3 regions of the Desulfovibrio oxyclinae DSM 11498 genome follow, and region 3 is predicted to be linked to each of the others. Evidence: riboswitches for the same ligand, from Rfam matches in the RefSeq annotation. Region 3 holds a riboswitch; each other region holds the start of a gene.
What was found. Region 3 has a riboswitch for thiamine pyrophosphate ahead of B149_RS0115335 (sulfide-dependent adenosine diphosphate thiazole synthase). Riboswitches for the same ligand answer to the same signal wherever they lie in the genome.
Positions count from the first base shown of each region.

Region 1 (10,624 bases), on a different contig from region 3:
GTTGTTGGACTTGTTCGGGTGCATGTCGATGAGGTTTTCTTCACCGACAACCTGCTTCACGACGAAGCGAAGGTCCTCGGCCACGGGATCACCCAGAGACTTCCTGACCAGCTGGCAGGGGTCCTGAACGGTGAATTTGACGCCGAGTTCCTTGTTCCAGTCGGAGTTGACCGGGAGTTTTCCTTCACGGATCCACTGTGCATAGTAGCTGATGATGGATTCGAGCTCGAAAGGCACTTCCATGCCGAATTTCTGCAGTCCGGCCCGGACTGCGTAGAATTCGTGGCCTCACTCGGTGTTGAGCCAGCTCTTGACCCCGAGTTCGCTCACCGCGTCCATCTTCTTCTTGACAATGGCTTCCCAGTTCTCGTCCTCCGCTGCAAACAGGCAGTAGTTCTCAGCCGCCCAGCCAACTGTCCCGTAGGTCCAGTCGGCGCCGACGACATTGAGAATCTTCCAAAGAGGAACCATCTCATCCGGCTCGGTGACCGGCTCGCGAGAGTTCTGGTTCAGATAGAAATGAGCACCCTTGCGGTTGATGCTCACCTTCAGGTCCTTGCAGGATTCCTGATCCTCGCAGACCTCTTCAAGCACGTCCTCCACGACGAACTTGAAGTCTTCCGAGCTGGCGCCCATGGCGCTGGCGCCTTCGGTCCTGAGACCCTGGTCGCAGGAACCGACAATGCCTTTGGGCTTGTTTTCGCGATCCTGCGCCGCGCGGGCGTTGTAGACCAGCTGCGGGATGTTGATCTGCATGGGACATGCGTACACGCAACGCGTACACATGGTGCACATCCAGATCCATTTCGAATTAAGAATCTCCTCATCCATACCCAACATGGCCATACGCAGGAATTTCCTGGGGTCCATTTCTTCCAGTCCGGTTGCCGGACAGCCGGAAGAACACAGACCGCACGTAAGGCACATGTTGAGGTTTCCACCTTCCGGCAGAAGCTCCATGACCTTGTCCTTGAACGTGGATTTGACTCCACCTTCAAGAACTATTGCGGGTTCGCCCATACTCCTCACCTCATTGTTAAGGGTTTCCCACTGCATATAAAAGAACGGAATCCGTCCGAAAACACCCCTTCGGGAAAAGGGATGATTCATCCGGAAAACCGACTCGTCGTTCAGTCCACTCCACTGAACTGAACAAACGAATGGATACGTCCTCATACTCAAAAACGGCAAATCCGTAAATAGGCCAAAGATAGAAAAATGCTATCGTGACAACCCCTTGAAACATCAATGCTCATCCATAACCCCAGGCAATGGCAGGTAAAACATGCCGCCTTGAACAGTTCGCGGCATTCTCGAATGACGGCGAAGCGCTAGTGACCCATCAGCTATAAAACCAGCCTGATTGGTGCTTTTTTCTTGAAAAATACTACCTTCCAGAGGTTTTTCGGAGCAGCAGACGGCCAGAATGGTGATGTCGGTTTTTTCGGCCAGAGAGAAGGGCCTTGAGGCGCACCAGTTGCAGGTTTCGGCCTGTTGGCCGACCTTCTTTTTTGCTTGCGCAGAAAAAAGAAGGCAAAAACTGCGCTGTTGGGGGTGAGCCGCCGTTCTCGGCGAGAGGCTCTATGACGCGGTCACTGCTCCGGGTGAAACGTTTGTGGCTAACAAACACCACCCTGACCTGCGTGACCGGTCAAAAGAGCCTCTATGCCTCGATCGGCATTGCTGCGGTACTTGGTTGGCGGGAGTAGCTGCTTTCTTGAGAGTATTGGTGAGCGTGTGCGCCGCGAGAGTCCCTTGAGATGTCGTTTGGTTAATCGAGTTCGTCAGCCAAGACGCACAGACCCCAAAATTTCCGTCAACGGGGTTGCAGCTGGGATGCGAGTTATGCGGTCGCATGAACCCGGCAGCTGCAACCCCGCTGACAACCCAGGGATTCCAAAGGGGGCCCGCCCCTTTGGCGGGGTGCAGGGGCAGCGCCCCTGCCCGCCGGAGGCAAAGGCGGACGCATTCCTCTTCCAATTTGTAAAAAGCATTGATTGGCGAATCAACTCTTGCTAGGTTCTTTTTTGACCGTAGGGGTGCCCTGTTGTGGGCTGAGAGTCGCATGATCGACAACCCTTGGAACCTGACCCGGCTTGTACCGGCGGAGGAAACGGCATTGCGAAGCGCATTCCTTCTGTGTTCCACCTGCGGGTGGAATTTTTTTTGCCTTTTTTCCGCCCATTTCTTTGAACCTGAAGAATTGGGAGTATTTCATGACACAACTGGAGATTGCCCGTTCCGGTAAGGTCTCGGACGCTTTGGCGTTTGTTGCCGAGCGGGAGGGATTGGATGTGGAGGCGCTTCGGCGTTCTATGGCTGCGGGGCGGGTGAGTATTTCGCATAATCCGTTGCATGAGAAGAGTGAGTTACGTGGCGTGGGCGAGGGGTTGAGCGTCAAGGTGAACGCAAACATCGGCGCGAGCCCGGACCATGAGGATCCGGACCAGGAGCTGTTGAAGCTTCGTGCGGCGCTGGATGCAGGTGCTGACGCGGTGATGGACCTTTCCATCGCCGGTGAGCTGGGCAACCTGCGGAGGCAGACGCTGGAACACTGTCCTGTTCCGGTGGGGACGGTTCCCATCTATCAGGCTGCTGCGGACGTGACGGCTCGTGGCGGCGGCATCGTTGACATGACCATCGACGACCTGCTTCGAGTGGTTGAGGATCAGGCTCGCGAAGGTGTGGATTTCATGACGTTGCACACCGGGTTCACGCTGGGTGCTTTGGAGCGCATGAAGAAGGAAGGGCGTATTCTGGACATCGTCAGCCGCGGCGGGTCGTTCCTTGCTTGCTGGATGGTGGCGAACGGGGCGGAGAATCCGTTGTATACGCATTTCGACAGGGTTCTGGAAATCGCTCGTGAGTACGACGTCACCCTGAGTCTGGGCGACGCGTGTCGGCCTGGCTGCCTTGCGGATGCGACGGACCGGACGCAGATTCATGAACTGATCACCCTTGGCGAGCAGACACAACAGGCGTGGGATGCGGGCGTGCAGATCATCATTGAGGGGCCCGGGCATGTACCCATGAACCAGATCCGCGCCAACATGGAGCTTCAGAAACGGCTTTGCCACAATGCTCCCTTCTATGTACTGGGACCGCTGGTCACGGACGTGGCTGCAGGGCGAGACCATGTGGCCTGCGCCATCGGCGGGGCGATTGCCGCGTGGTCCGGCGCTGACTTCCTTTGCTACGTTACGCCGAGCGAGCACCTCGCCCTGCCCGGTCCGGACGATGTGTACGAAGGCGTGGCCGTCACGCGCATCGCTGCCCACGCGGCGGATATAGCGCGCGGCAATGAGCAGGCGGTGCAGCGCGATCGTGAAATGGCCAAGGCCCGTGCGGACATGGACTGGGAAGGCATGTACCGCCTTTGCCTTGATCCGGTCACTGCCCGCAGGATCCGCGACAGCCGCAGCCCCGAGGACGAGGACGTGTGCACCATGTGCGGCAAGTTCTGCGCGGTGAAACAGCTCAAGGAACACCTCGGCTCATAGCCTTCACCCCCGTTTCTCCTGAAACGGTCTTTCATCGGCACTTCGGCAGGGAGTCGTCCACGGACGGCTCCCTGAATTATTCCAGCAAAACGTAAAAAAAGCATATTTCCGCACTTCACATAGGACATTTTAGGGCTTATATCTCGCCCATGCCGTTTCCCAAAGACCTCCCGCTTGAGGACGTATTTTCGTCCATCGCCGACGGCCTCTTCACGGTGGATGCCGACTGGAACATCACCTACTTCAACGAGGCCGCCGAACGCATAACGGGCGTTCCCGCCGCAGAGGCAATGGGCAACAAGTGCTGGGATGTTCTCCACTCAAGCCTCTGCGACGGGGACTGCGCTCTTGAATCGTGCCTTGCTCATGGCGGAAGGATCACCAACAAGTCCATCTTCATCATCCGCCCCGACGGGGAGAAACGGCCGGTTTCCATTTCGGCTGCCCCGCTCCGCAACGCCGAAGGTGAGGTCATCGGCGGGGTTGAGACCTTCCGGGATCTGACGGAGATCCACGCCATCCGGCGTGAAATGCGCGAGTCCTATTCCTTTGAAAGCATCGTGGGCAAGAGCGAAGCGCTGGACCGCATCTTCGGCATCCTGCCGCAGATCGCCAGAAGCGAATCCACCGTGCTGCTGCTTGGCGAATCCGGCACCGGCAAGGAGCTTTTCGCACAGGCCATCCACCAGCTCAGCGGCCGCAAGGAAGGCCCTTTCGTCCCAGTGAACTGCGGCGCACTGCCCGAGACGCTGCTTGAATCCGAACTGTTCGGCTACAAGGCGGGCGCCTTCACGGATGCCCGACGCGACAAGCCCGGCCGTTTCGAGACCGCACGCGGCGGCACCATCTTTCTGGACGAAGTGGGCGACATGCCCGGCAAGCTTCAGGTCAAACTGCTGCGCGTGCTGCAGGAGAAGACCTTCGAACCGCTGGGCGGCGTCACACCGGTAAGCTCCGACGCCCGCGTCATCGCCGCCACCAACCGCGACCTCGACCTGCTGGTCAAGGAGGGAGGATTTCGGCAGGACCTGTTCTACCGGCTGAACGTGGTCACGCTGCGCCTGCCGCCACTTCGGGAGCGCCGCGCGGACATCCCCCTGCTCGCCGACCACTTCGTGAAGCACTTCAACGCGGTGCAGGGCAAAAACGTCGAGGGGCTTTCGGAAGACGTCATGAGCATCCTCATGCGCCACGAGTTTCCCGGGAACGTGCGCGAGCTGGAAAATATCATGGAGTTCGCTTTCATCCTCTGTTCATCCGGCTTCATTCAGGTCGAGCACCTTCCGGAACACCTTCGTCCCGAAGAAAAGACGCCCTCCGGCACCATGCCCATGGGAACGCTTGAGGAGATCAAGTGCATGGCGGTCAAGGCCGCGCTGGAACGGAACGGGGGCAAGCGCATGGTCACATGTCGCGAGCTGGACATTTCAAAGGATACCCTGCGCCGCATGCTCGCCCGTTGCGACAACGCGGACTGACCGGGCGCAGAGTTCGCCCATCCCTGCCCGTCGAGGCATCATTTTCGCCTCATCCCTTTTTGCGAAACCACACAAATACTTAAAATAACGAACATTTAAAACATGGCACAGCCTATGCTCATGCAGCAGCGTGAGTGAAAAGGAAACCAAGCTTCTCTGCCTTGCCTGTTACGGCGACCGGCTCGCGTCGGTCTTTGAAAACGCGCCCGAGTTGCGCCTCTTCACGGCGGAGAACGGTACATATAGCCCCGCAGGCCATTTATCCCTTCCCTCAAAGGACCCAACGGACAGGACATCCGCCATTTTGGCCTGCGGGGTGACGCATCTGCTCTGCGGAGCCATGTGCGGTCGCACCAGAAACCTTCTCGACGCTTCCGGGGTTGACGTCCTCTCCTGGCATAGAGGGAGCGTCGAGGAGGTTCTGGATGCCTTCCGCAACGACACACTGCATAACCTTGCCCTGCCCGGATGCCGCAACAGGCCCGGAACGGCCATGTGCCGGGGCCGCTCCCGAGCGGGCAAAGGAAGGAGGAACCAGTCATGAAGATAGCCATCAGCAGTTCCGGGCCCGGCCTGGAAAGCGCCCTCGACTCCCGCTTCGGCCGCGCGGCCGGATTCGTGGTCTACGACACGGACAGCGGCGTTAACGAGTATGTGGACAACACCCAGAACCTCAATGCGGCTCAGGGCGCCGGCATCCAGTCCGCCCAGAACGTGGCGGACACGGGCGCTCAGGTCGTCATCACCGGCCATGTGGGTCCCAAGGCCTTCCGTGCGCTGGATCACGCGGGCATCAAGATATGCCTCGCCACCGAAGGCTGCGTGGGCGATGCGGTTCAGGCCTTCAACGAAGGCTCCATCAAGCCCGTGGACGGCCCGGACAAGGACGGCCACTGGTAGCCGCACGGCACCTCGACGCGTTGACATCCGCCCACGAATGTCTATGTGAAGAATTCCGAACAGCGTATTCGGAAATACATACCTCAGGAGAACCACAATGAGTGAAGCCTGCAACAGCTGCAGTTCCGCCACCGCTGGCGGCGGCTGCTCCTCCGGCGGATGCGCCGAAGGTCCCGAAGATCTCAAACTCAAGACCACCCTCTCGCGCATCAAGCATAAGATAGTCGTCATGTCCGGCAAAGGCGGCGTGGGCAAATCCACCGTCGCCACCAACATCGCCGTGGCCCTGTCGCTGGCGGGCAAGAAAGTCGGCCTGCTGGACGTTGACGTCCACGGCCCCAGCATTCCCCGCCTGCTTTCGCTCGAAGGGCAGCAGCCCCACATCGGCGATCAGGTCATCGAGCCCATCTCCTGGACCAAGAATCTCTGGGTCATGTCCCTCGGGTTCATGCTGCCCAGCAAGGCTGACGCCGTCATCTGGCGCGGCCCGGTGAAGATCGGCCTGATCAAGCAGTTCGTGCAGGACGTGGCCTGGGGCGACCTCGACTACCTCATCGTGGATTGCCCTCCGGGCACCGGCGACGAGCCGCTCTCCGCCCTGCAGACGCTTGGCCGCGACGCCAACGCCGTCATCGTGACCACCCCGCAGGGCGTGGCCGTGGACGACGTTCGACGTTCCGTGACCTTCGCCCGCCAGGTGGGCAACCCCATCCTCGGACTGGTGGAGAACATGAGCGGATTCGCCTGCCCCGACTGCGGCAGCGTGCACAACATCTTCAATTCCGGCGGCGGCGAGGAACTCTCCAAGGAAATGGGCATCCAGTTCCTCGGGCGCATTCCCCTCGATCCCGAAGTGGGCCGCTCCGCCGACGAAGGATACCCCCTGCTCAAGGTGGACCACGATTCTCCCACCGCGCAGGCAATGAACAGCATCATCAAGCCCATGCTCGACCTGGGCGACAGTCTTCAGGAAAACAGCCAGCTGCCCAAGGTTGAAGAGCTGCGCGACGAGCACGGTCGCATCCGCATCGCCATTCCCGTGGCTGCGGGCAGGCTCGCCCAGCACTTTGGCCATTGCGAGCAGTTCGCCATGGTGGACGTCGATGCTCACACCGGCAGTATCATCTCCACCACCATGGAGACACCGCCCCCGCACGAACCCGGCGTCATCCCGCGCTGGGTGGCCGAACAGAAGGCCAATCTCGTGCTGGCAGGCGGCATGGGCGCCAAGGCGCAGACCCTGTTCACCGATGCCGGAGTGCGCGTCGTCACGGGCTGCCCCGCGGAAAATCCGGATGAACTGGTGAACAAGTTCATGGCCGGAGCACTGGTCACCGGCGACAACGCCTGCGATCACTAGGAGGCCCAGCCTCCGGGCGCCACAGCGGCGCAGGCGGTTGACAATACCGCGGCCCCGGCGGGCCGTGCTACCGACACCTCCTCTCACCCCGGGTCTCCCGACGGAGACCGAGGCTGGACAGAAGAAGGCCCCCGCATCGGACAATGCGGGGGCCTTCGCTGTATCGAATATGTTTCGGCTAGGCTCCGGAATCTACCCCGGCCTCGCTGAACGTTGCCATTTCGTTAAATATGTCGCACGCGGAGCGCAACAGAAAGAGTGCGCAGGCAGCGCCGGTTCCTTCGCCGAGGCGGAAGCCGAGATGCAGCAGCGGTTCCTGCTCCAGCTTGGCGGTGACGGCCTCGTGTCCCGGCTCCGCGGATGCATGACTGACAAAGCAATACTCCGAGACCAGCGGACAGATGGCCCGCGCAGCGCAGTACGCCGCCGTGGATATGAAGCCGTCCACGCACACCACCTGACGGTTGCGGGCCCCACCGAGGATCAACCCGGCCAGCGCGGCAATCTCGAACCCGCCAAGCGCGGCGAGCACGGCCAGCGGATCGCCGGATTCCACGATCTTTCGATTGGCTTCAAGCCCCCTGCGGATGACGTTGATCTTGTTGCGGACACCTTCCCGGTCAAGTCCGGTTCCCGGCCCCGTGATTTCCTCGGGGTCAAAGCCCAGATAGGCGCAGTAAAGGGCGGTGGACGGCGTGGTATTGGAAATGCCCATGTCACCGGTGCCAAGCGTGCGGATTCCTGCCACATGCGCTTCGTCAGCCAGCCTGACGCCCAGCAACAGCGCTTCGAGACACTGCTCCCTCGTCATGGCCGGACCTTCGGCGAGACTGGCGGTTCCCGGCGCGACCTTGGCCTGAATCAGATTGGGGTGCGCCTCGTATTCACCACCGCACGAACCGGCGTCCACAACGTACAGCTCGGCTCCGACGGTCCGGGCCAGCACGTTGATTCCGGCACCGCCGTTCAGGAAATTCGCCACCATCTGACGGGTGACTTCCTGCGGAAACAGGCTGACGCCCTCCGCGGTTACCCCATGGTCTCCGGCTATCGTATAAATTCTGGCGGGGTCCGCCTTCACGGCGTCCGGGCCTTCCTGAATCATATATATGCGTCTGGCAAAGTCCTCCAGACGTCCGAGACTTCCCTTGGGTTTGGTCAGATCGTCCAGCCGGGCCTGTGCCGCGACTCCCAATGCCGCATCAAGAGGCCGGACAGCCTCAGCGACAGCTTCGAGCTTGCGTTCCATATTCCTTCTCCTTGTGGCTCAGGCTTTTACACCCGTACTTTTCGGATTGCAAACATGCCGGGAAGTTGCGACCGCCCCCCGTTGGTGCTATCTCATGCCGAGGGAGCAAGAATGGGCAAGGAACTCTGCGTCATACACGCCAACTGTCAGGGCGAACCGCTACTGAAACGGCTGAACCGCAGCCCGGATTTCGCGCAACGCTTCGAGACGCGGATCGTCACCAATTACACCCGCGAGCCCATGCCCGACGGGTTGCTGGAACACGCTTCCCTGTTCCTCTATCAATATCTGGGAGACCAGTGGGGGCCGCTGGCGTCGCAGACCCTCCTGAAGCGGCTGGCCGACAACGCACGGAGCCTGTGCATCCCGAACATGTTCTTCCTGGGATACTGGCCCATGTGGTCCGGCGCGCCGGGATTCGACTACCGCGACAGGCGGCTCGACCAACTGCTTGACGCGGGCATCCCGGACGAACAGATTCTCACTCTGTACCTGCGCTCGCATCCCGCCAAGCACTTCGGCCTCAACGACCTGCTCGAAGAAACTTTTCGCCGTGAGCAAGCTCGCGAAGCAGTGACGCCGATCAAATACCTCGGCCACATCCGCGAACACTGGCGCACAAGGCGGCTGTTCAACACCGTGAACCATCCCGGAGCCGAACTCATGGATATTTCGGCCTGCGGCATTCTGGATCACCTTGCAATGGCACGCCCCACCGAAGCGGCACTGGACCAGTGCGGCGACCCGTTCCCCGAATTCCAGCAGCCGATTCATCCGCTCGTGGCCGAGCACTTTGGACTGGCCTTCACCAATGCGGAAACGCTTTACGAGGTCTACGGGCAGAAAATGACTTTTGCGCGCTACGTGGCCCATTACATCGACTGCCGCCGAAACGGCATCGACGATTTCATCTCCTACCTGCGAGCGAGGGCCGCCAATGAGCAAGCCTAAAGTCGCATGGGTCGGCGGCATCTATTTCCGCGATGACTTCGCCCGACAGGGCTTCGACGTGCGCACCGTCAACTTCTCCGGTCCCAGAGCGCTGAATTGGGATGAACTCTGCGAGGCCGCGGACTGCGAACCGGAAGTGGTCATCTACACCGACCGCTCACTACCGCCGCCGCTCGTTGGCATCGAATCCTTCCCTTGCCTCAGCGTCTTCTACTGCATCGACTCGCACATTCACGAGTGGTACCCGCTTTACGCGCAGGGGTTCGACCTCTGCGCCGTGAGTCTTCGCGACCACATGTCACGCTTTCGACTGCGTCTGGACGAGCGGGCCGTCTTCTGGCTGCCGCCCTACCCCATTCGCGACGAGCACCCGCCAGTCGAGCAGCCGGAACGTCTGTGGCCGCTGTTGTTCGCGGGCACGGTCGATCCTGAGACCACGCCGGAACGCAAGGTCTTTCTGGACAGGATAAAAAAGCTGATGCCGGAGCTTGAGGTTCGCAGCGGCCAGTTCGAAACGCTCTTCCCGCAGGCAGAGATCGTGCTGAACATCGCCGAGCGCGGCGACCTTAATTTTCGTGTCTTCGAGGCGCTGGCCACAGGAGCATGCCTCCTGACACCGGAGGTGGGACACGGACAAAGCGAGTTGTTCGAGGACGGCAGGCACCTTTTCACCTATCCCCTGAACGCCCCGGAAGCGGCCGCTGAAAAGGCCAGAGAACTGCTCACGCACCCGGAGCGGATGCGTACGGCACGCCGCGAGGGGCTGGCGGCAATCGACGCACGACACCGCAGGAGCCACCGGGCCGAGCAGCTTGCCAAGACTGTCCGAAAAGCACTCGCGGACTCCCCGGTTCAGCAAAGACTCCGAGAAGTACCGGCCATCCACGAGCGGTTTCTCAGGCTCGTCTATCTGCACTGGGCACAAGCGGAGCGCGGCAGCGAGCTGGGTGCCCGCTACCTCGCCGCCGGCCGGAGTGCTCCGGTAAGGTCCTGAACGAGATCAGGATTTCTTGTATTCGGGGTCTTCGAGGAGGTCGCGTCCGGAAGCGGCGTTTCTCGCCAGTTCGTCGCAGCGCTCGTTCTCCGGGTGCCCGCTGTGGCCCTTGACCCAGCGGAAGTCCACGGAGTGCTTTTCCAGAAGCGGCATGAGACGCCGCCACATGTCCTGATTCTTTACCGGCTTTTT
Region 1 covers NZ_AQXE01000008.1:24,146-34,769, reverse strand. The annotation lists gene B149_RS18320 ((Fe-S)-binding protein) at 1-1,020, opposite strand, end outside; TPP riboswitch at 2,026-2,130, shown strand; gene thiC (phosphomethylpyrimidine synthase ThiC) at 2,217-3,500, shown strand; gene B149_RS0109740 (sigma-54 interaction domain-containing protein) at 3,650-4,978, shown strand; gene B149_RS18310 (NifB/NifX family molybdenum-iron cluster-binding protein) at 5,109-5,522, shown strand; gene B149_RS0109735 (NifB/NifX family molybdenum-iron cluster-binding protein) at 5,519-5,878, shown strand; gene B149_RS0109730 (iron-sulfur cluster carrier protein MrpORP) at 5,976-7,238, shown strand; gene cobT (nicotinate-nucleotide--dimethylbenzimidazole phosphoribosyltransferase) at 7,417-8,487, opposite strand; gene B149_RS0109720 (WcbI family polysaccharide biosynthesis putative acetyltransferase) at 8,599-9,438, shown strand; gene B149_RS0109715 (glycosyltransferase family protein) at 9,425-10,432, shown strand; gene rnhA (ribonuclease HI) at 10,439-10,624, opposite strand, start outside.
Region 1: linked by a shared signal. The riboswitch ahead of thiC (phosphomethylpyrimidine synthase ThiC) and the one ahead of B149_RS0115335 (sulfide-dependent adenosine diphosphate thiazole synthase) in region 3 are both predicted to bind thiamine pyrophosphate.

Region 2 (10,624 bases), on a different contig from region 3:
CTCGGCATCGGCATGACCAGCGCTCACACCACGGACGAGCACATAGCCGTGGAAGACCTCATCGGAAGCGCCATGCTGGTTGCCGAACTCATGAAATCGTAGTCCGCTCGACGCTAGAATCGTCGCAATTCACCAGGCAATAAAAAAGGCCCGCCGAAAGGCGGGCCTTTTTGCTGCAAAATCGAATGAAAATCTATGCCATGGCCGGAGTCGCACCGAAGACTTCGCCCTTTTCGGCTTCCTTTTCAGGAGCTTTCTCCGGCTGAAGCGTAACTTTTTCAAGGTAGAGTTCGGCGTTGGCTTCAACATGACGCAGGAACTGGTTGTTCAGGGCGTGTCCGGAGGCGAAAACCTCAAAGCGTCCCTGAAGCGGCAAGCCCAGAATGGCCATGTCACCGACAAAGTCGAGCATCTTGTGGCGGATGAACTCGTCTTCGAAGCGAAGCCCTTCGCTGTTGACCACGCCGTACTCGTCCAGAACCACCGCGTTGTCGAGTGAGCCGCCGAGCGCGAGACCGTTGGCGTGCAGATACTCGACTTCCTTGAGGAAGCCAAAAGTGCGAGCCTTGGCGAGCTTGCCCGAGAAGTCTTCGGGGGTGATCTCCATGGACATGGTCTGACGTCCAATGAGCGGATGTGCAAAGTCGATGGTGTAGTCCACGAAAAACCCGTCGTGGGGAGAGGCCTTGATGAACTTGCCGTCCTGCTCGAAACTGACCGGCTTCTTGATAGCCAGCACGGTTTTGGGACGGCTTTGGCGACGAAGGCCAGCCTGCTTGAGCAGGTACACAAAGGAAGCGGCGCTGCCATCCATAATGGGCAGTTCGCTGCCTTCGACTTCGATCTTGATATTATCTATTCCCATACCCCGGATCGCGGCGAGCAGATGCTCAACGGTGGCCACGGAGTCGGTGCCGTTGCCGAGGGTGGTGGCAAGACCGGTCTCCACGACGAGGGAGGGGTTGGGAGTCAGAAATGCGTTTCCGGAACCGTTGCGGATGGCGAAAATGATACCGGTATCTTCGGCGGCGGGGCAAAGGGCCATGGCGACCTGCTTCCCGCTGTGTAGGCCAACTCCGGTGCAACGTACGGTTTCGCGAATAGTAGTTTGCAGCATGAATCCTCCATTTGGAACAATTTCACATGAGCAAAATAAGTGCCAAACGAGAAATATTATTTAACTTATTAAAATTGCTGCACATGTGTCAGCAAACATTCAATTGAAATATGTGGCAGAAACACAACTGTTCGTGTTTTTTCAACAAGATCAGAGCTGATGTGTTGTTTTTTTGCAAACCGTTCGAGTGGCAAAAATGATACGGTCATGCCCTGAAAGGTCTTTGAGTATTTCTACAGACCCGAAATCCCGGCCGTATTCGGAGGTTATTTTTTGGGCTGCCTGACCCTGCCTCCAGCCGATCTCGACAAGAAGATGGCCGCCATCACGAAGCGCCGCCGCGGCGTGGGGCAGCAATTGACGAAGGTGGTCAAGGCCATCCTGCCCACTGACAAGAGCAGTTCGCGGCTCAAAACCTGCAACCTCCTGATCCAGCTGGTCATATTCAGCCTCGGTAACATATGGCGGATTGCTGAGGACGAGATCGAGACTGCCCGGCTCGGCAAACGGCTCACACATGTCTCCCGGACGGATATCCAATCTGGCGTCAACGCCATGGCGCTTGGCATTTTGGGTAGCGCAAGCTACGGCCACAGGGCTCAGGTCCAGCGCCATACCTTCAGCTTGCTGAAAGAGGTGCGCGACCGTCACAGCCAGAATACCGGATCCCGTTCCGAGATCCGCAAAGCGGAACCTGTCGCAGGGCCCGAAGAGTTCCTGAACCTTTTCCACGATGTGCTCGGTTTCAGGACGCGGAATGAGAATCCCCGGACAAACGGCAAAATCGAGCCCGAAAAATTCGCGCTGACCGAGGATGTATGCAGTCGGCTCACCCGTAGCCCTTCGGCGCACGAGTTCCCGGATGGTCCCGAGTTCGTCCGCCGACAGCTCCCGTCGGCGATTGGTGATAAGCCCCACCCTATCGAGCGAAAGCGCATGACAAGCAAGCACCTGCGCGGAAAGAAGCGGGGAATCCACGCCCTTCTCCTCTAGGATGGACGCGGATTCCCCGATAATGTCGTGAAGCGTGGTCACGGTCATGCGCGTGTTTACTGCTCGGCCTGCTGCTGGAGCGCCTCGCTCTGGTAATGCGCAATGAGTGAATCGATCAGTTCATTAATGTCACCTTCCATGACCTGATCCAGCTTGTAGAGGGTCAGGTTGATTCGGTGGTCGGTGACGCGGCCCTGCGGGAAGTTGTAGGTGCGGATACGCTCCGAGCGGTCACCGGATCCGACCTGACTCTTGCGCGCCGCAGCCTCTTCGGCGTGGGCCTTTTCCTGCTCGGCCTGAAGCAGACGCGAGCGAAGGACCTTCATGGCCTTGACCTTGTTCTTGAGCTGCGACTTTTCATCCTGACAGGACACGACCAGCCCGGTGGGTACGTGGGTGATGCGCACTGCGGAGTCAGTGGTGTTGACCGACTGTCCGCCCGGGCCGGAAGCGCGGAACACGTCGATACGCAGGTCTTCGTTACGAATATTCACGTCGACCTCTTCCGCTTCGGGAAGAATCGCCACGGTACAGGCGGAAGTGTGGATACGCCCCTGCGACTCGGTGGCCGGAACGCGCTGTACCCGGTGGGTGCCGGACTCGTACTTGAGCTTGCTGTAAACCTTATCGCCCGAGATGTTGGCAATGACTTCCTTAAGCCCGCCCGCTCCTGATTCGCTCTCGCTCATGACCTCGACCTTCCAGCCGTTCTCTTCTGCGAAGCGGGAGTACATACGGAACAGGTCGGCCGCAAACAAAGCGGCCTCGTCGCCGCCGGTGCCGGCACGGATTTCAAGAATGATGTTCTTGTCGTCGAGCGGATCCTTGGGGAGCATAAGCAGCTTGAGCTGTTCTTCCAGTTCGGGCAGCTTCGGCTCGATCTCGGCGATCTCAAGCTTGGCCATCTCGCGGATGTCGGCATCCTCATCACGGGCAAGCTCACGGTTATCCTCAAGATCCTGCGAAAGCTGCTTGTATTCGCGATAGACCCTGACTATCTCGCCCAGATCCGCATGGCTCTTGGTTGCGTTGCGGTAACGCTCCTGATCGTTGAAAATCTCGGGCTGGGAAAGTTCCTTTTCAAGATCGATGAAAGTCTCTTCAATTTCGTCGAGTTTTCTGAACATCGATTATTCCTCCATATTGACCGCGCACTTGAGGGCCGCAATGGCAACCTCAATCTGCTGGTCGTCCGGTTCGCGTGTGGTGAGCACCTGAAGGGCCAGCCCGGGCCAGCAAAGCATCTTGCAGGCGATACTGCTTTCGCGCTTGGAAGCGAATTTGATCAACTCGTAGGCCATGGCACTGATGGGAATCATCAGCAGCAGTTTGACCCCGACGATGTAAAGATGCTTGAAGATAAATGTTTCCGGCGCATAGATCATCATGAGCAGCGGCACCAGCACCGAATAAAGCACGATGCTGACCGAGAGCACAAAGAGCATGAAGGCCGTGCCGCAACGAGGATGCAGCCTGCTGTTGATGCGCGCGCTGTCCGGAAGGAGCGAGGCGCCGGCCTCATAGGACCATATCACCTTGTGCTCGGCGCCGTGGTACTGGAAAACGCGCTTGATATCCGGGATGAACGAGATTGCCCATATGTAGCCCATGAAAATAAGCATCTTGAAAAGGCCGTCCCATGCGTGGAAGCTCAGGGAATCGACGTCACCGCCGTATCCCAGCCATTCCATGCCCACGGAAAAGAAATGCGGCAGCACCACGAACAGGCCGAGTGCGGCGGCGATGGCCACAATCATGCTCATGGCCAGATGCCAGCCGGTCAGCTCGCCCTCTTCTTCGTCCACAGCCTGCGTGGCGGACCAGTTCAGGGCCTTGATGCCGTTGACCAGCGTTTCCAGAAGAACGGGAAAACCGCGTACGAAAGGTTTTTTCAGAAGGGGATGATTGGTCAGCGAGAACCAGGGGCGCTCGTGAACTTCTATTTCACCGTTCGGGAGACGAACGGCTATGGCGAGCCGATTCTTGGAGCGCATCATCACGCCCTCGATAACGGCCTGTCCGCCCACGGTGTTGGCGGCCGCCAACAAGATATTTTTGAGACTCAACGGCATATCCTCGGCTTGAGTTGGAGGGAAAAGGGTCCTCCGCCAGCCGGACTGAACCGTCTTTGGGGACCTTGCCGAAGGGTAAGGATTCCCCGGGGAAAGTCAAAGCCCGGCGAAAACAATATGCCTCTGCCGCAATCGACAGAGGCATATTGAAAAAAACGAGCCGGGACAGCTACTGTTCGGTCTTTCCGGTTCCCTTGAAGTTTGCGTACTTCTTGCGGAAACGGTCGATGCGGCCGGCGGTGTCGATCAGGCGCTGCTTACCGGTGTAGAACGGGTGGCAGTTGGCACAGATTTCGACGTCGATATGCTCGCCCTTGGTGGAAGAAGCCTTGCTTTCGTAGCCGCAGTGGCAACGGATGGTGGCCTCAAACGTCTTGGGATGGATATCTTTTTTCATTGAAAAACTCCTACTCGCTAGTTGCGTGGAACAGGGACTAGTACTTAAAGTACGAACGAATGGCAAGGGAAAACGTATGTTATCCCCGTGTTGCCGCAACACGCCGGCGCTTTTCGGTCAGTACCCGCATCGCGTTGTGAACGATGAGCGTGAAGCCGATAGTAGTCAGCGTATGCCCCACGACCATGTCGTGCCGCTTCACCCAATAATAGAAGGCGATGCCGAGTGCAAGCGAAAGTATGGCCCTGACGTCGGCAATATTCGACCTCGCGTCATGTTTGAGCAGGTAGTAGTCGCTCAGCAGGATCGCCATGAGCGGCGCGAAGACCGATCCGAGCAGATAAAGAAACCATTCATACTGGGTAATGGGAAAGAACATGGCCAGCCCCGTTCCCAATGCGGCGAACACTACAGACGTCCAGCGACGATTCAGCCGGGGCAGAACGTTGAGAGTGGATACCGCGGCAGAAAAGACATCCATGAAGGTTGTCGTCACCGTGGAAAGACCGATGACCATGAGCGCCACCATGCCGAGCTTGGCGGCCAGCATCATCTGGGTGGGGTCGGCCGTTCCGGAAAAAATCGCCCCGCCGAGGCCGATGCTGTACATCCACGTGGAGCCGGTGAAATAACCGAGGAACGGTGCAAGCCAGGCGGCACGGGAGTTCTTTGCCATGCTGGTGTAATCCGCAATGAGCGGGAACCAGGAGAGCGGCATGATGATGGCCAGCTCGAATCCCATGCCGAAGGTACCGGTGGGTTCCACGGGCTGAGCAGGCGCAGGCTGAGTGAAGATGACCCAGCTCATGACCACCGTCAGACCAAGCAGCAATGCCACGGCGACCATGTTCAACCATTTGAAGCCCTGAATGCCGATGAACACCCAGAATCCGATGAATAGCCCGATCAGCGCAGACATGAGCATCTGGTTGTCGATGCCCCAGAGTGAGCGGCAGAGCTCGTTCACCGCATCCCCGCCGAGCAGAATCATCACTGCGGTCCAGCCGAGCAACTGAAGGATATTGATCCCTGAAAGCAGATACGACCCCTGCTTGCCGAAGGAAATCCGCATGGACATGATGGACGGAAGCTTTTCCCGGTAGCCGATGATGCCGCCAAGAACGAGGATGACCGTGCCAACCAGATGTCCGAGCACGTTTGCGGTCATTCCGCCCGCAAATCCCAGATTGGCCAGATAGCCGCCGGTAAAGATTTCGGCCACGGAAACCGCTGCGCCGAACCACAGAAAAAACAGATTAGCAAAGGTCAGTTTGCCAGTGTTCACGTCGAACTCCTTGTTTTGCTCGGAGCCGATACCGTGAGGAGAAGGACAAGGGAGGACCGCGCCGAACGACGCATGAAGACCTTCCGATTTCCCTACGACAGCCTCAACTGCATCAGGTTCCAAGGGTATGATCTCAGTCCCGTGCGGGACACCCCTATCGGACGAACAGACCACTATCAGGCACCGCCACGCTATGCAAGCCCACCCTTTACCGATCACATAAGACCTCCCTGTTTGTACGAGACCTCACGAGCCAATCGCTGTGTATACTGTGACCTCCCCCTCAGGCCGACAAATATCCGCGCCGCTCTCGCACCATCCCAATCCTCCTGAACTCCCTGTATCACTAGGAAATATCTCCCACGCCTCACACCAGACAGCACCCGATTGTGAAGCCTGTCACAATAAAGGCATCCAATCTCGCGCTTTAGCCTGTTAATATCTTCAACTGATTGTTCTCGGCTGGAACATGGACGATTTTTCTTGTACCAATTTTGTCCCGTTGATAGGCACCATTTTCCGCGCGGAACCCGCAAAGATGCAGTTTTCGCACGGTTGGGACGTATTTTCTTGTGCGAAAAGGAACAACACATACAAAGGATCGCGAAATGTCTTATAAAGAAATGCAAGAAATGCTGATGAAGGAAATGCGACTGTACCACTATCCGGTCGCCGTCAAATTCTTCTACGATCAGGCCGAACTTGATCATTTCAAGGACAACGCCGAAGAAATCCATACTCCGGTCAAGCCCATGACCTTCTGTCAATGGCAGCTCGCCGCCCGCATGAAGGGTCAGACCGTACTCGCCGAACAGGACACCCTCGGCTGCAACAACGCCCGATACAGCTTCGGCTGGAAAGATCTCGACGAAGGCGAAATCAAAGGCCACGCCAAATACACCCGCGACCTCGAACAGGCCGAACGCTTCGTCAAGACCAAGCATCAGCTCGAAAAAGGACTGCTCGCCATCGTCGTAGCCCCCCTCGGCAGCATCGACGGCCTCTTCGAACCCGACACCGTCCACTTCTACTGCGACAACATGCAGGCCTACCACCTCGCCGTGGACTACATGGCAGCCACAGACACGCACCCCCTGCGCCCGAACATAACCATGAACTCCTCCGCCTGCGGCGGTAACGTCTTCACCCTGCTCGAACAGGAGTTCAACATGCTCCCCGCTTGTTCCGGCAGCTACAACGCAGGCAAAACCGAGCGCGGCGAAATCAACGTCATCATCCCCGGCAAGAAATTCAAATCCGTAGTGGATCGGCTCCAGCACCGCATCGACGAAGCCAGCAGCGCCATCACCAAACCCGGCGACGGCTTCCCCGGAGCCGATATCTGCAAGAACTGCCCGCTCATCATCTTCAAGAAAGAAAAATAGCACCCACCCCATCATAGCCATACAGATCTGCCGGGGCGAACTCACCCTCGCCCCGGCGGATCGCATGCCTTTTTTGATGATAAAAGCTGAGGGGAAGGGGGGAGAACCTTCTTGCAAGAAGGTTCTCCCCCCTTCCCCTCAGACTCCCCTTCCCCCCTCTCCCAGAAACCTTTGGCGAGGCTGCGCCCGATTGACGCGACAGAAAACCGTTCGCTTGGGTGCCCGCTTCACATGCAGTTTGTATGAAAGGATTACCGAGGGTTTCGTTTTTAGACCCTGATTCCGTCAGCGAGGATGTAGCTTGGACGCGGGCCATGCGGTCGCATGGTCCCAGCTAGCTGCAACATCGCTGACAAAACAGGGATTCCAAAGGGGCCCGCCCTTTTGATCCCCCGGAAAGGGTCCGCCTGAAGGGCCCGCCGGAGGCTTTGCTGCTTGGCACCAGTTGCAGGTTTCGGCCTATTGGCCGAGCTTCTTCTTTGCTTGCGCAGAAAAAGGAAGGCAAAAACTGCGCTGTTAGAATACGCCGCCGCTCTCGGCGAGAGGCTCTATGACACGGTCACTGCTCCGGGCATAACATCTGTGACCACAGGCATCACCGGACCAGCGTGACCGGTCAGAAGAGCCTCAATGCCTCAATCGGCATTACTGCGATTCTTGTTGGCGGAAGTGTGAAGTTCCGAATGGAAATGTGTGAACTGAGAGCGTCCTGTTTTAGCTGAACTCTGCTAACGGAGTTCATTAGCCAAGCCCCACAGCCCCCAAATCCCCGTCAGCGTGGTTGCAGCTAGGACGCGAATTTTGCGGTCGCATGGCCCCAGCTAGCTGCAACCCCGCTGACAAAACAGGGATTCCAAAGGGGGCCCGCCCCTTTGGTGGGGTGCAGGGGCAACGCCCCTGCCCGCCGGAGGCCCCGCACAAAAAAAGCGCATCGCCTTGAGGCGATGCGCTTTGCCTTATCGTACAGGGTTTCCGTCTTACGGCATGACCTTCATCAGATAGGCCTCTTCGGGATCAAGATACTTGCGGGCGATTTCGCGAATATCTTCAGGCGTGACCTTGGTAGCCAGTTCGATGAGCTTGGCCTCGTAGTCACGGGGAAGCCCTCGAACCATGAGTCCGGCGGCTTCGCGTGAGCGTGAGAGCAGGGTCTGCTTGTCCTGATAGTAGTCGCCTTCAATGATATTGCGGGCTCGCACTATCTCGTTTTCGGGCAGCAGGTTCTTCTTGAGGTCTTCTGCCACCTTCTTGAAGCCGTCCATGGACTGCTCCACTTTTTCAGGGCTGGTGCCGATGTAGAAGCCGAGGATGCCTGCTTCGTCGGCCTGCCAGAGCAGCGCGGTGACGGTGTAGGCAAGGCCTTGCTTGTCGCGCAGGTCGCGGAAGAGCAGACCGCTCTGACCGGAGAGTACGGACTTGAGTACAGTGAGTTCGGCAGTGGCTTCGGCGTCGAGCTTACCGGGCACGGGGAAGGTCAGCAACAGATGGGCCTGATTCCTGTCGGGCAGATTCAGGGTCTTTTCGTGCTCTTCACGCCAGACGGGAGCGCCGTATTCTGTAGGATCCGGTTCCGGGGCCAGCGTTTCGGCAAGGCCCTTGGCGAAGGCTTCGATGGATTCGCGATCAAAGTCGCCGCTGACAGACATGACAAACGGGCGCTTGGACTGCTGATGCCAATAGTTCCAGGCCTGCTTGCGGGTCAGTTCGGTGAGGATGTCCACGGTTCCGTCATGCAGATATCCATAAGGGCCGCCCTTGAAGAGGAGCGGAAACAGGTGGCGGAACATGAGACCCATGGGTCGGTCTTCGCGCCGCTTGATCTCGGATATCTGGTCCATTCGGGAGCGGTCCACTTCTTCGGGGCGGAAGGCGGGCTCGGTGAGCGTCTGTCCGATGACCGGGAGCAGCTCTTCGGTGAAACGGGTGGGAAACTTGGCGTCGAAGGCGAAGATGGTCCGTCCGGAGGTTGCGCCCATGCTGGCGGCGCGGTCAGACATGAAATCTTCCAGTTCGGTATTGGTGAGTCTGGAAGTGCCGCGTGTCAACGCCTTGGCCGCGAGCGCGGGAAGGCCCTGCTCGTTTTCTTCTATAAGGGAGTCGCCGCCGCGCCAGTAAAGGCTCATTGCGGTGTAGGGAAGCGTTTCGTCGGGGATGAGCACCAGCTTGGAGTCGCCGGGCAACTCGATCACGGTTTCCTCGGTCACGCTCTGCTTTGCGGACTCGGCCGCGGCGGTCGCCTTGCCGTCCCAGGTCTTGGTCACTTGTGTTTCCAGTGCTTCCGCGGTCAGATCGCTCCCTTCGGGGGTCAGCACGCAGGCGGAAAGCCTGTCGGGACGCACATACTTGTCGAACAGCTGACCCATTTCGGAACGATCGACGTGTTCGAGATCGAAAAGGTAATTCTTTTCTGCCTGCTCGCCACCTTCAAAGAACTGGAAATAGCCAATCTTGCTGGCGAGTCCGCCAAGGGTTTCCTTGGCGAGGAACATGGAGTCACTGATATTCAGGCGTGCGCGCTCGATTTCGCGCTCAGTGAACACGGAAGGGTCAAAGCTTTCGAATTCATTCAGCAGCGCGGGCCAGAACTCGTCAACCTTGTCTTGGTCGAGGGTTGCCATGACGTAGAGCATCCCGCCGCGTTCGAGGGAAAGCGGAGACATGGAGATGCTGTCCACGAGGTTCATTTCATATTTGAACTTGCGATAGAGACGTGCGGTGTCGTCACCGGCCAGCAGATGACTGAGCATATCCAGCCCGGCCATTTCCGCGGAGCGCAGGTTCGGGATGGGGAACGCCGCGCCGAGGTAAACCTTGTTCCACTTGCCCGGGATGGCGGTCACTGTGGGGCCGTTGCCCACTTCGGAAATGCCGAACGGCTCGGGCGGCACCACCTCGCGGGTGTTCCTGAGGGACCCGAACAGCCGGTCGGCCTCTGCCACGATCTCGTCGGGATTCACGTTGCCGACTACGCACAGCAGCATGGACTGCGGCTGGTACAGCCGGTCGATGTATTGGTGAATCTCCTTGGCGGTGATGGAGGAAACCGTGTCGCGGTAGCCGATGATGGGCCACTGGTAACTGGTTCCGTTCCATATCTGTGCTTGCAGGGTCTTGAAAATGCGACTGCCGGGATTGTCCTCGCCCTGCGACAGTTCAGAGAGCACCACGTCGCGCTCGTTTTCAAGCTCCTGCGGGTCGATCTCGGCGTTGAAGGCCAGATCCTGTACCACGTCCATGGCCAGCGCCCAGTGGCGATCCGGCACTTCGGCGTAATAATAGGTATAATCGAAACTTGTGGCAGCGTTGAGGTTACCGCCGACGGACTCTACGGCCATGGCGGTTTCTCCGGGACCACGCTTTTCGGTTCCCTTGAAG
Region 2 covers NZ_AQXE01000003.1:108,380-119,003, forward strand. The annotation lists gene B149_RS0104615 (M20/M25/M40 family metallo-hydrolase) at 1-102, shown strand, start outside; gene lpxC (UDP-3-O-acyl-N-acetylglucosamine deacetylase) at 194-1,117, opposite strand; gene prmC (peptide chain release factor N(5)-glutamine methyltransferase) at 1,268-2,158, opposite strand; gene prfA (peptide chain release factor 1) at 2,167-3,237, opposite strand; gene B149_RS0104635 (DUF1385 domain-containing protein) at 3,241-4,182, opposite strand; gene rpmE (50S ribosomal protein L31) at 4,352-4,579, opposite strand; gene cytX (putative hydroxymethylpyrimidine transporter CytX) at 4,659-5,864, opposite strand; TPP riboswitch at 5,936-6,030, opposite strand; gene B149_RS0104650 (DUF169 domain-containing protein) at 6,473-7,249, shown strand; gene B149_RS0104655 (M16 family metallopeptidase) at 8,227-10,624, opposite strand, start outside.
Region 2: linked by a shared signal. The riboswitch ahead of cytX (putative hydroxymethylpyrimidine transporter CytX) and the one ahead of B149_RS0115335 (sulfide-dependent adenosine diphosphate thiazole synthase) in region 3 are both predicted to bind thiamine pyrophosphate.

Region 3 (10,624 bases):
GATCTGATCGACCTGGTCTTCGTACTGCTCCACGGCTTCCCGCAGGTACTCGGGGGGCAGTCCGAGCAGTTCCCATGCTCCATCCTTGAAACCGGGCACGACGTACATGCCGCCCTCAGCCACTTCCACGGCGTTTGCCATGTTGTCGGCAACGTGCAGGACGGCGGGTTCAAGGGCGTTGGGGCGTGTCATGGGATCATGGTGGTGGTTGATCATTTCGGAGAGCGATTCGGGGAACTGCCACTGCTTGAGCAGCAACTCGCTCACGTCGGTGTGGCAGAAGCCTATGACGGTCTTTTCGGCTTCCACGAGGGGGATGCTGTTTTCGCGGGCGAACAGCATGGCTTCGGTACAGGCATAGGGAAGCATCTTGAACATGATGAGGCGTCCCACGTCATGCAGCAGACCGCCGATGAAGAACCGCTCGGGCTGCAAGCCATGCTGTTTGGCGGCCAGGACTCGGGCAAATATGCCGCAACTGATGGAGTGTCTCCAGAAGCTGCGCATGTCCACGAGTTCCTTGGGGATGTTCTTGAAGTAATTGATGGTGGAAATGCCGAGGGCGAGGGTGGAAAGTTCGTTCCCGCCCACAAGCGCCACGGCGCGGCTGATGGAGTCGATGCGTGACGGGAATCCGTAGAACGGGCTGTTGACCAGCTTGAGCAGCTTGGCGGACAGCCCTACGTCTGTGCTGACGACCTGCGCGACGCGATCGGCGTTACCGGATTCCGATTCGAGCACTTCGCGGATGCGGAAATAGATGTCGGGGAAACTTTCGAGCTCGCTTTCGCGATTCACGCAGTCTTCCGGGCCGCCCATGCCTTTGAGGAAGAGGTCATCGAGGTGCTCGACGTTGGTGGCTCTTCTTTCACTGGTATCCGGCAGTTCCCAGCCACCACAGACCGCGGCTGCGGTGCGGTCGAGGGCTATGCGAAACAGCTCAAGCACCACGGGACGATCCGGGTTGCAGTAGAGGAAGAAGTCGCGCACGTAGTCGGCGATGGCTTCGGCTTCCTCGGCTTCGGGTTCGCAGACGGTGCGGGCGCTGGCCTCCTTGACACCGAGGCGTTTCAGCAGCTCGATATGCCGCTGCTCCAGCGTGAGTCCTCTGGGCAGGAGCAGGCGCCCGTCGGCGGCTTTGAGGTCGTCGGCGAGGACCATGCCCGGCTGTAGTTCATCAATGGTGTGTATCGGCAAACAGACCCCCCAGGCCTACTCTTTCTTGTAGGCGATGGCGCCGGGATGGAATATCGGTTTGAAGGTCTTGGAGACCTTGTGCAGCGACTCCGAGTGTCCCAGCATGAGATACCCGCCCGGTACGAGGTTGTCGTAAAACGAGTTCACGACCCTCTTCTTCATGCTTTCGTCAAAATAGATTATGACATTGCGGCAGAACACGATGTGCGACCGCGGTATCCGCTTCAGGGTGGCGCTCTCATTCAGGTTCATGAGCTTGAAATCCACCATTCGCGTCACGTCCCGGTTGATGCGCCAAAGATCGCCGTCCTGCTTGAAATACTTCTTGCGCATGGCGTCCGGGGTGGTCTTGAAGGCATACTCCGGATAGAGTCCTTCGCGCGCCTTGTCGATCATGGCCTTGGAAAGGTCGTTGGCGGAGATGCGGATGCGCCAGCGGGAGATCTCAAGGCCGAGCATTTCGTGCAGGATGATGGAGAGGGTGTACGGTTCCTCGCCTGAAGAGCACCCTGCGGACCAGATGTTGAGCTCCATCTTCTTGGCGGCGCGCTGCTGGTCGATTACATCCTTGAGCACATGGTCGCGAAAGGCGTCGAGCTGTTTCTGGTCGCGAAAGAAGCTGGTCTCGTTGGTGGTGACCATTTCAAAAAGACGCACCATCTCCTCGCGCCGCGCGGAGTCGAACTTGAGAAACTTGATGTAGTCCGAAAAGCTGGAAAGCCCGAGCTCCCCGAGCCGTTTGCGGAAACGGCTCTCAAAGAGATACTTCCGCTTCTCGTCCACGAAGATACCGCTTTTTTCGTATATGAAGTCGCGCAGTTCCACGAACTCGGCATCCGTGATGCGGATCGAGTCCTTGCGAAGACCTATGCTACTCGAAAACAATGACATGGAACCGGTTTACCTCGCGACCAATGCGTGTGTAAAAAAGTGGTAGTATTTACCGGAGAGTACCCGTGTCGCACACGAGCTGTCAATTATTGCCGCCCGCATCCTTGGTAGACCGGATGGCTGCGGTTGACAAGTCGCTTATATACAGCATGATTATAGACCGTGCCACAGGGCCGGGTCCGCTAGCGCTGATCCACTCCGCCCGGGTGCCGCATTGTTCCGGAAGCACTTTCGTCGGGCCGCTGTAACTGGTATCAACGGTTCATACATTGCCACGGAGGCCCGATGCGCTGGAACGCACAACAATATGAAAGCTGGTTCGACTCGCCAGAAGGGCATGTCGCCCTGAGCCGCGAGAACATGCTGCTCGAAGCCATGACCGCCGCCTGGCAGCGGCGTGGCAGACGCATCCTCGAAGTGGGCTGCGGAACCGGCATCTTTCTCGAATCGCTCTGGCGCATGGGCTTTGACGTCACCGGACTGGACAAGAGCGATTCCATGCTCTCCGGCGCACGCCGCAGGCTGGGCAACAACGCGAGCCTGTATGTTGGCGACGGCACGCACATGCCCTTTGATGATGACGACTTCGACTATGTCGTGCTCTGGAGCGTGCTGGAGTTCTGCCCCCGGCCCCAGGAGATGCTCGAAGAGGCCGCGCGCGTTGCGGAACGAGGGCTGCTCATAGGTTTTCTCAACCGCTTCTCGCTGTATCATCTGCTCAATGTACGCCGCAGCAGCGGCACCATGAGCCGCGCGGACATGCTCACCGGCTTCCGAGTCGGATCAATGGTCCGCGCCACGGGCAACCGACCTACCTTTTCCCGCTCCGTTCTGCCCGGCCCGTTGAACACTTGGAAGGAGTGCGCCCCGTGGGCCGCGCTCAACAACAGACTGTACCCGGGCTGGCTCGGAGCCTTTTCCGCCATGCGCGTGGATATCGGCCCGCACAAACCCATGACCCCCCTGCTGCTCTGGAAGTCCGACCCCAACAAACGGTTCAAGGAAGCCAGTTGCGGAAGCAGTGCGGTCCGCTGGGGTTCGTAATATTCTCATGGTCCTCTTTGCCCGTTCGTGCGTATATGAAAGCAAAAACGGGAGAATGACTATGAAACGACTGGCACTCGGGCTCATGCTGCTGTCCCTTTTCCTTGCGCCTCAAGCCATGGCGCAGGACACCCCCCTCTCGACCGTGGATTCCATTCTGGAACGCGTTGACCGCACTGCCGAGCAGGTGGAGCGGGCGCGGCGCGCCCTTGAGGAAGCCCGCCGCATCGGCAACGGGGACATCATCGAGGAGCGGCGGCGGGAATATCAGCGCTCCCGCGAACAATACCGCGACGCGCAGCAGTCGCTGGATGAAGCCAAGGTCGATGCGCTGGCTCGCGAATCCGGACACTCAAGGGCCGAGATCCGAAGCATGCGAAACTCCGGCATGGGCTGGGGCCGCATAGCCCGTGAAGTGGGCGCCCACCCCTCCGTGCTCGGCAAGGGCCAGGGGAGTGCCGGCAAAGGCAAGGGACACCCCGGCAAAGGCGCAAAGATGAAGCATGGCAAGGATTATGACCGCGACGACCGTAGCTACGAAGACTACGATGATGACCGCGGCTCAAAAGGCAAAGGCAAGTCCAAAGCCCGCGGAGGCAAGGGCAAAGGCAAGCAAAAGTAGTACTTCCCGGCCCGCTTCTACGGAAGCGGGTCGTTTTCGTTCCGGGCTTCCAAACCGCACGCAAACCGGATAAAGCTGTGCGCGGAGGTTGCAACACACATGATTTCACCCGCTCTCGAAGAACGTTTCCGCCGCCTGACCTTCGGCGTTCCGTGGAACATCGCCCTTATCACCGTCGGCTCATGGCTGGTCGCCTTTGCAGTCAAGGCCATCGCCATCCCTCACGGCCTGCTCACCGGCGGCATGTCCGGTCTGGCATTGCTTTTCTATTACGCCTTCGGCGGGCTCACCACAGGGCAGTGGTACTTTCTGCTCAACGTGCCGGTCTTCGTGCTCGGTTGGGTCTTCGTCAGCAGACGGTTCTTTTTCTACAGCCTTTACGGAATGTTCGTCTCCGCCATCTTCATCGACCTCATCGACTACACCCTGCCCATCGAGGACGTCTGGCTGGCGGTGATTACCTGCGGCGGGCTGCTCGGTGCCGGGGTGGGCATGAGTCTGCGCTCGCTGGGCTCCACCGGCGGGTCGGACATTCTTGCGGTCATCGGCAAGCAGCGGTTCAACGTGTCCATGGGCGCGTTCGAGTTCTGGTTCAACTTCCTCCAGTTTCTGGCAGGGTTCTTTTTCCTGCAACTGTCCGTGGTGCTCTACTCAATCGCCATGGCCTTCGTCATCGCCGTGGCCATCGAGTACGTCATGGGCATGTTCGGCGAACGCAAGATGGTCATGATCATCTCGGAAAAACCGCAGGAGATCATGCAGGCCATTTTCAAGAAACTGGACCGGGGAGCCACCGTTCTGGAAGGACGCGGCGGCTGGACCGGCGACAGCAAGGACGTGGTCATGACCATGGTCACCAACGTTCAGGTCAAACGGCTTGAGGAGATCGTCTACTCGCTTGACCCGGAGGCCTTCACCATCACCGGCTCGGGCTTCCACGTGGTGGGCAGCGGCTTCTCGGCAAGGAAGCTGTACTAACCATGCATTCCCTCATCGCACTGCTTACGGACTTCGGCCTCGACGACCCGTACGTGGGTCAGATGAAGGCCGTACTGGCCCGGGAGTGTCCCGACAGCACGGTGACTGACCTCACCCACGGGGTCGAACCGTTCAACATCGCTCAGGGGGCCTTCTTTCTGGCGGCCTCGGCCCCGCACTTTCCGGAAGGAGCGGTGCTGCTGGCGGTCGTGGATCCCGGTGTGGGTTCGGGACGTCCCATCCTTGTAGCCCGTCAGGACGGGCGGACCATCGTGGCCCCTGACAACGGACTGGCCGCCCTCGCGCTGATTCCTGAACATGCCGAACTTCATCACGTGAACCAGTTGCCGGAAAAGGCTTCCGCCACCTTCCACGGCCGCGACATCTTTGCGCCGATTGCCGCACGCATCGCACGGGGCGAAGCCCTCAGCGGCTTCTGCCACCCCGTTTCCGCCGAGGAGACCGTGCGCCCGCTCTGGACCGAGCCGCTCATGGGCCGGGGCAAGTGCTCCGCACGCGTGCTGCACGTGGACCGGTTCGGCAACTGCGTGCTCAACCTACGCGCCGGCGCTCTCGGGCCGCTGCACAACCTTCAGATCAGCACCCCGCTGGGTCGGGAGCTCCCGGCGGTGGACACCTACTCCGACCTGCCCGAAGGCGCGCCCGGCCTGCTGGAAGGCTCGCAGGGCTTCTTCGAGATAGCGGTCAATCTCGGCTCGGCCGCCCGGCAGCTCGGCCTTTCCATGGGTGATGCCGTAACCCTGAGGTGGGACGCATGAAGGCACTGAACGAATTTCTGCTGACCCTCGGGTTCCTGACCCGGCTGGCCCCGGCACGCGCCGCCACGGACGAGGAGATGCGCCGCACCATGCCGTGGACGCCGCTCACCGGCCTCCTGCTCGGCGCGGTCATCACCCTCCCCTTTGCGCTCGGGCTCTTCCGGGACGAACCGTGGGTTCAGGCGTGGCTCGTGGTTCTGGCCTCGCTCTGGCTGACACGCGGCCTGCACTACGACGGGATCGCCGACGTGTGCGACGCCTTTACCGCGCACTTCGATCCGCAACGGTTCTGGACGGTCATCAAGGACAGCCGGTGCGGCGCGTTCGGCGTCATCGCACTTGTCATGACCCTTGCCGGACAGCTCGTGCTCTTCGCGGCCCTGTTCGCCAAAGGAAACCCCGCGGCCGCACTCTGGCCCTTCATGACCGGACGACTCAATTGCGTGGCCTTCGGCGTGGTCGGCAAACGCTTTGCCCGGCCCGGGCTCGGCTCCCTGTTCTACTCCGGGGCCACCTTGAAGACGCTTGCGGTCAACGCGGCCATGACCCTCGCCATCGGCGCACTGCTGCTCCCGCCGCAGGCCCTTGCAATCACTGCCGCTCTCCTGATCATCACGCTCATCCCCCTGCACAAGCTGGCAAAAGAGGTGAACGGCAGCAACGGCGACTTCCTCGGCGCGAGCATCGTGCTGGGAGAGTTGTGCGGCCTGCTCGGGATTGTTGCGGTTCTCTGAAGTCCCTTGAACTTGATTGCCTGATCAACTCCCCCCTTGCGAACTCCGACCCTTTGCGGTAGACATTGTCTCGATCCGATAGGGGTGTCCCGGCACGTGCCGGGACTGAGATCATACCCTTGGAACCTGATTCAGTTTGCACTGACGTAGGGAAATCGGAAGCCCTGTCCCGAGCCGTCCGGCATGGGACATCTTCTCAAGACACTCCTGACGTTCGTGCCTCCTTGCCAAAAGGGGGTCGGCGCCTTTCGGATCGCGCCGACCGCAACAAACCGCAAGCGGAGGAAACGCATGTCCCTCAACGAAAAAGTCATCTCTGACGCCATCATCACCGAGTACTACAACAAGTTCCGCGATTCGCTGGAGCTTGACGTCGCCATCGTCGGCGGCGGCCCCTCCGGCATGACCGCCGGTATGAACCTCGCCAAAAAAGGCCACAAGGTCGCCATGTTCGAGCGCAAGCTCTCGCTGGGCGGCGGCATGTGGGGCGGCGGCATGACCTGGAACATCATCGTGGTTCAGGACGAGTCCAAACACGTGCTGGAAGACATCGGCGTTCCCATGAAGCACTGGGACGACGAGTACTGGACCTGCGACGCCGTCACCGCCACCACCACGCTGGCTTCAGCCGCCACCATCGCCGGGATGCGCGTGTTCAACTGCATGAGCGTTGAAGACGTCTGCATCCGCGAAGAAGACGGCCAGAAGCGCGTCAACGGACTGGTCATCAACTCCTCTCCCGTGGAGATCGCCGGACTGCACGTGGATCCGCTGGTCATTCACTGCAAGCACGTCATCGAAGCCACCGGCCACGACACCGAAGTGCTCAAGACCCTGTGCCGCAAGAACGACATCTCCCTGAACACCCCCTCCGGCTCCATTGAGGGCGAGCAGTCCATGTGGGCCGACGTGGCCGAGACCAACACCGTCAACCACACCCGCGAGGTCTTCCCCGGCGTGTGGGTCGCGGGCATGGCCGCCAACGCCACCTTCGGTTCCTATCGCATGGGCCCGGTCTTCGGAGGCATGCTGCTCTCCGGCGAGAAGGTCGCCGAGGACATCCATCAGCGTCTGATTGCGGAGGACTAGCATGAAGCGGGGTTTCGACCTCACCTGCTATCTCATCGCGGGCCGCTCCTCCTGTGGGGAGCGGCCCCTTGAAGAGGTGGTAAGGCTGGCCGTTGAAGGCGGCGTTACCATGGTCCAGCTGCGGGAAAAGGACGTTTCCACCCGCGAGTATCTGGAAACCGCCGGCTCCCTGAAGCGCATCCTTGCGCCCGCAGGGGTGCCGCTGATCATCAACGACCGCATCGACGTGGCACTGGCCGTCGGCGCCGAGGGCGTGCACGTTGGGCAGTCCGACATGCCGGTGGATATCGCGCGCCGCCTCATGGGCCCCGACGCCATCATCGGCTTGAGTATGGACACTGACGCGCAGGTGCTTGAGGCGGAAACGCTGGACGTGGATTATCTGGGCCTCGGGCCGGTGTTTCCCACCAACACCAAGGCCGACCACTCGGAGCCGCTCGGATTCGAGGGCTTTGCACGGCGAAGGGGCATGACCAGACACCCTTCCGTAGCCATCGGCTCGGTCACGGCCCGGTGCGCCGGACACCTGCGCTCACTCGGAGCTGACGGGCTGGCCGTGGTTTCCGCCATCTGCCGCGCAGAAGACCCGGCCGAGGCGGCCAGAGAGTTGCGTCGCGCCTTTGCCGAGGAAAAGGAATAACGTCCTCTCCCTTGGCATAAACGCGCCGGAGCGTGTATAGACCCGGTATGATCCACTGGGCCTACGACAAGCGCTGGCTGCTCATAACCCTCGCCGCCGTCGGCATACTGCTGCTTCTGCCTGTTCCGCCGGGCCTCACGTCCGCGGGCTGGAAGGTGCTGGTCATGACGCTTGCGGCCACCACCCTGTTCATCAAGGAACCGGTGCCGCTGCCTTCGGTGGCCCTTCTCATCGTGCTGGGGCAGATATTCCTGCTCGGTCTCGATTCGTCCGACGTGGCCCGCAGTCTGATGAAGGATGCCGTGCTGTTCATCATGGGCTCGCTCATGCTGGCGGTGGCCATGGTCAAGCAGCAGTTGGACAAACGGCTCGCGCTGGTCATCGTCAAGGCCACCGGCACCAACACCTACCGCATTGCGCTGGGCATCTCCGTGGTCTCGGGCCTGCTGGCCTCGTTCATAGGCGAGCACACCGTTGCCGCCATGATGCTCCCCGTGGCCCTGACGCTCATCCAGCTTGCGGAGGAGGACGAGGAACGCCGACGCCGGCTGGCCCTGCTCTTTCTGTTCTCCATATCCTATGCATGCTGCATGGCGGGTATCGGCACCCCCTCGGGCGGAGCGCGAAACGCCATCATGATCGAATACTGGGGCGACTTCTTCCACAAGCCTTCGGACCCGGCCACAGCCATCTACGACGTGGGGTACGGGCAGTGGATGCTCTTTGCCTACCCCGTCTTTCTCGCACAACTGCCCTTCATGCACTGGATTCTGCGCAAGACCTTCCCGGCCCCTTCCGAAGACCTCTCGCACGCCGTGCGCAGGCTGCGGGAACAGGTCGGAAAACAGGGCTCGCTTCAGGGCAGGCACTACGCCACGATCCTCATTTTCCTGCTTACGGTGACCGCATGGATACTCTTTTCCACCGAGGTGGGCATGGGCACCATCGCCATTGCCGGGGCCGCGAGCTTCCTGCTTGCCGGGCTGGTGCGCTGGGAGGACCTGAATTCCGGCGTGAACTGGGGTGTGGTGCTGCTTTACGGGGCGGCCATATCCCTCGGTCAGCAGATGCAGGAGACCGGTGCCGCCGCGTGGGTGGCCGCGGGGTTTCTGGACATGCTCGTGCCGCTGGGCCTCGGTTCCGGCATCGGCCTGCTGGCCTGCATCATGCTCCTGACCACGGCCATGACCAACACCATGTCCAACGGCGCGGCCGTGGCAGTGCTCGGCCCCATCGTCTTGAGCATCGCCGTCGAAGCGGGAGCCAACCCGCTGGCCGCCGGGTTCATAACGGCCATGGCCTCATCGTTTGCCTATCTTACCGTCATCGGCACTCCGGCGAGCTCCATCGTGCGCTCCTCGGGGTATCTGGCCAGCGCCGACTTCCTGAAAGCGGGATGGCGGCTGGCGCTCATGTCCTTCATCATCCTGATCATCTTCGCAAAATTCTACTGGCCGTTTCTCGGAGGCTGAGGAGACATCATGCATAAAGACACCATGAACATTCTCGTGAGTATCGGCGGGGGACCGGAAGCATACGAGGCGCTGGCTTTCGCCGCCCTGCTCAGCCGCAGGCAGTGCACGGACACCTCCCTGCTCACGGTGCGCGAACCGGACAGCGGCCTGCACTCCGGCGGGCTGGAGCTTCGCGTGGCCCGCGAACAGATGCTCGGCTGGGGGCTGGAGCTGCCCGGGCTCAAACGGCTCAAGAAAGCTCGCGACATTTTTGCCGAACTCGGGGAGATTCCCGGACAGGAAAGCGTTCAGCTGGAGCATCGGGCCATCTCCGGCGACCCTGCCGGCGAATACGTGGTTTCGTACAACACTCCCTGCGGCGGCACCGTGGCCCTGCACCTGCGAAGCGGCACGGACATCCCCGGCGTCATCGCCGAGCAGTGCGACATAGAGGACGTGGACATTGCCATCGTGGGCGCCCCCGGCGAGAATCCCACCGGGTTCAAGAAACTCGTCTCCGCCACGCCCATGGCCTACCGCATCGCCCAGCGGCTGCCGTGCCCCATCATCATTGCCCGCCGCCTCAAGACCGAAGGGGCCATCCTCGCGGTGCTGGACGGTTCCGGCCTCGCCGCAGGATGTCTGCCGCGGCTGGCCAAAATCGCCCGAGCCTGCGGCATCCCCCTTTCCGTTGCAAGCACGGCGGGCATGGAGGTGATCGAAAAGGCGCGGCGAGCCCTGCCGCTGGACAGCCCCCCCATTGATGAAACCTTCGAGGTGGAAAACTCCGCTGAGGCCGTGCTTGCAGCCGCCGAGGACTACACCCTCGTGGCCCTGCCCGCCCCGGTGGGTAAGCTGCGCGGCAGCATGGTGGAAAAGGTCATGGAAAACGCACCCATATCCGTGATGATCATACGATAATCGCGGCGATCGCGACGCGCGTAAAAAACGGGCCGCCCCCAAGGGAGCGGCCCGTTTCATTCTTGGATAGGCAAACCGGGCTATTTTCCGGTCAGCACTTTGCCGACGCGGGTTAGTGCGTCGCGCAGGGTATCGTCATCCACTGCATAGGAAAAACGGATGCAGCGGTCATCACCGAAGGCCGAACCGGGCACCAGGGCCACCCCGGCCTCTTCGAGAATCTTGTTGCACATGGCTGCGGAGTCCGGCGCGTCCTCGGTATAGAAAGCGTCCAG
Region 3 covers NZ_AQXE01000018.1:17,992-28,615, reverse strand. The annotation lists gene B149_RS0115370 (HDOD domain-containing protein) at 1-1,197, opposite strand, end outside; gene B149_RS0115365 (CheR family methyltransferase) at 1,213-2,088, opposite strand; gene B149_RS0115360 (class I SAM-dependent methyltransferase) at 2,374-3,132, shown strand; gene B149_RS18130 (hypothetical protein) at 3,194-3,754, shown strand; gene B149_RS0115350 (YitT family protein) at 3,854-4,732, shown strand; gene B149_RS0115345 (SAM hydrolase/SAM-dependent halogenase family protein) at 4,735-5,511, shown strand; gene cobS (adenosylcobinamide-GDP ribazoletransferase) at 5,508-6,245, shown strand; TPP riboswitch at 6,316-6,416, shown strand; gene B149_RS0115335 (sulfide-dependent adenosine diphosphate thiazole synthase) at 6,537-7,334, shown strand; gene thiE (thiamine phosphate synthase) at 7,336-7,974, shown strand; gene B149_RS0115325 (SLC13 family permease) at 8,022-9,446, shown strand; gene B149_RS0115320 (universal stress protein) at 9,456-10,349, shown strand; gene B149_RS0115315 (pyridoxal phosphate-dependent aminotransferase) at 10,430-10,624, opposite strand, start outside.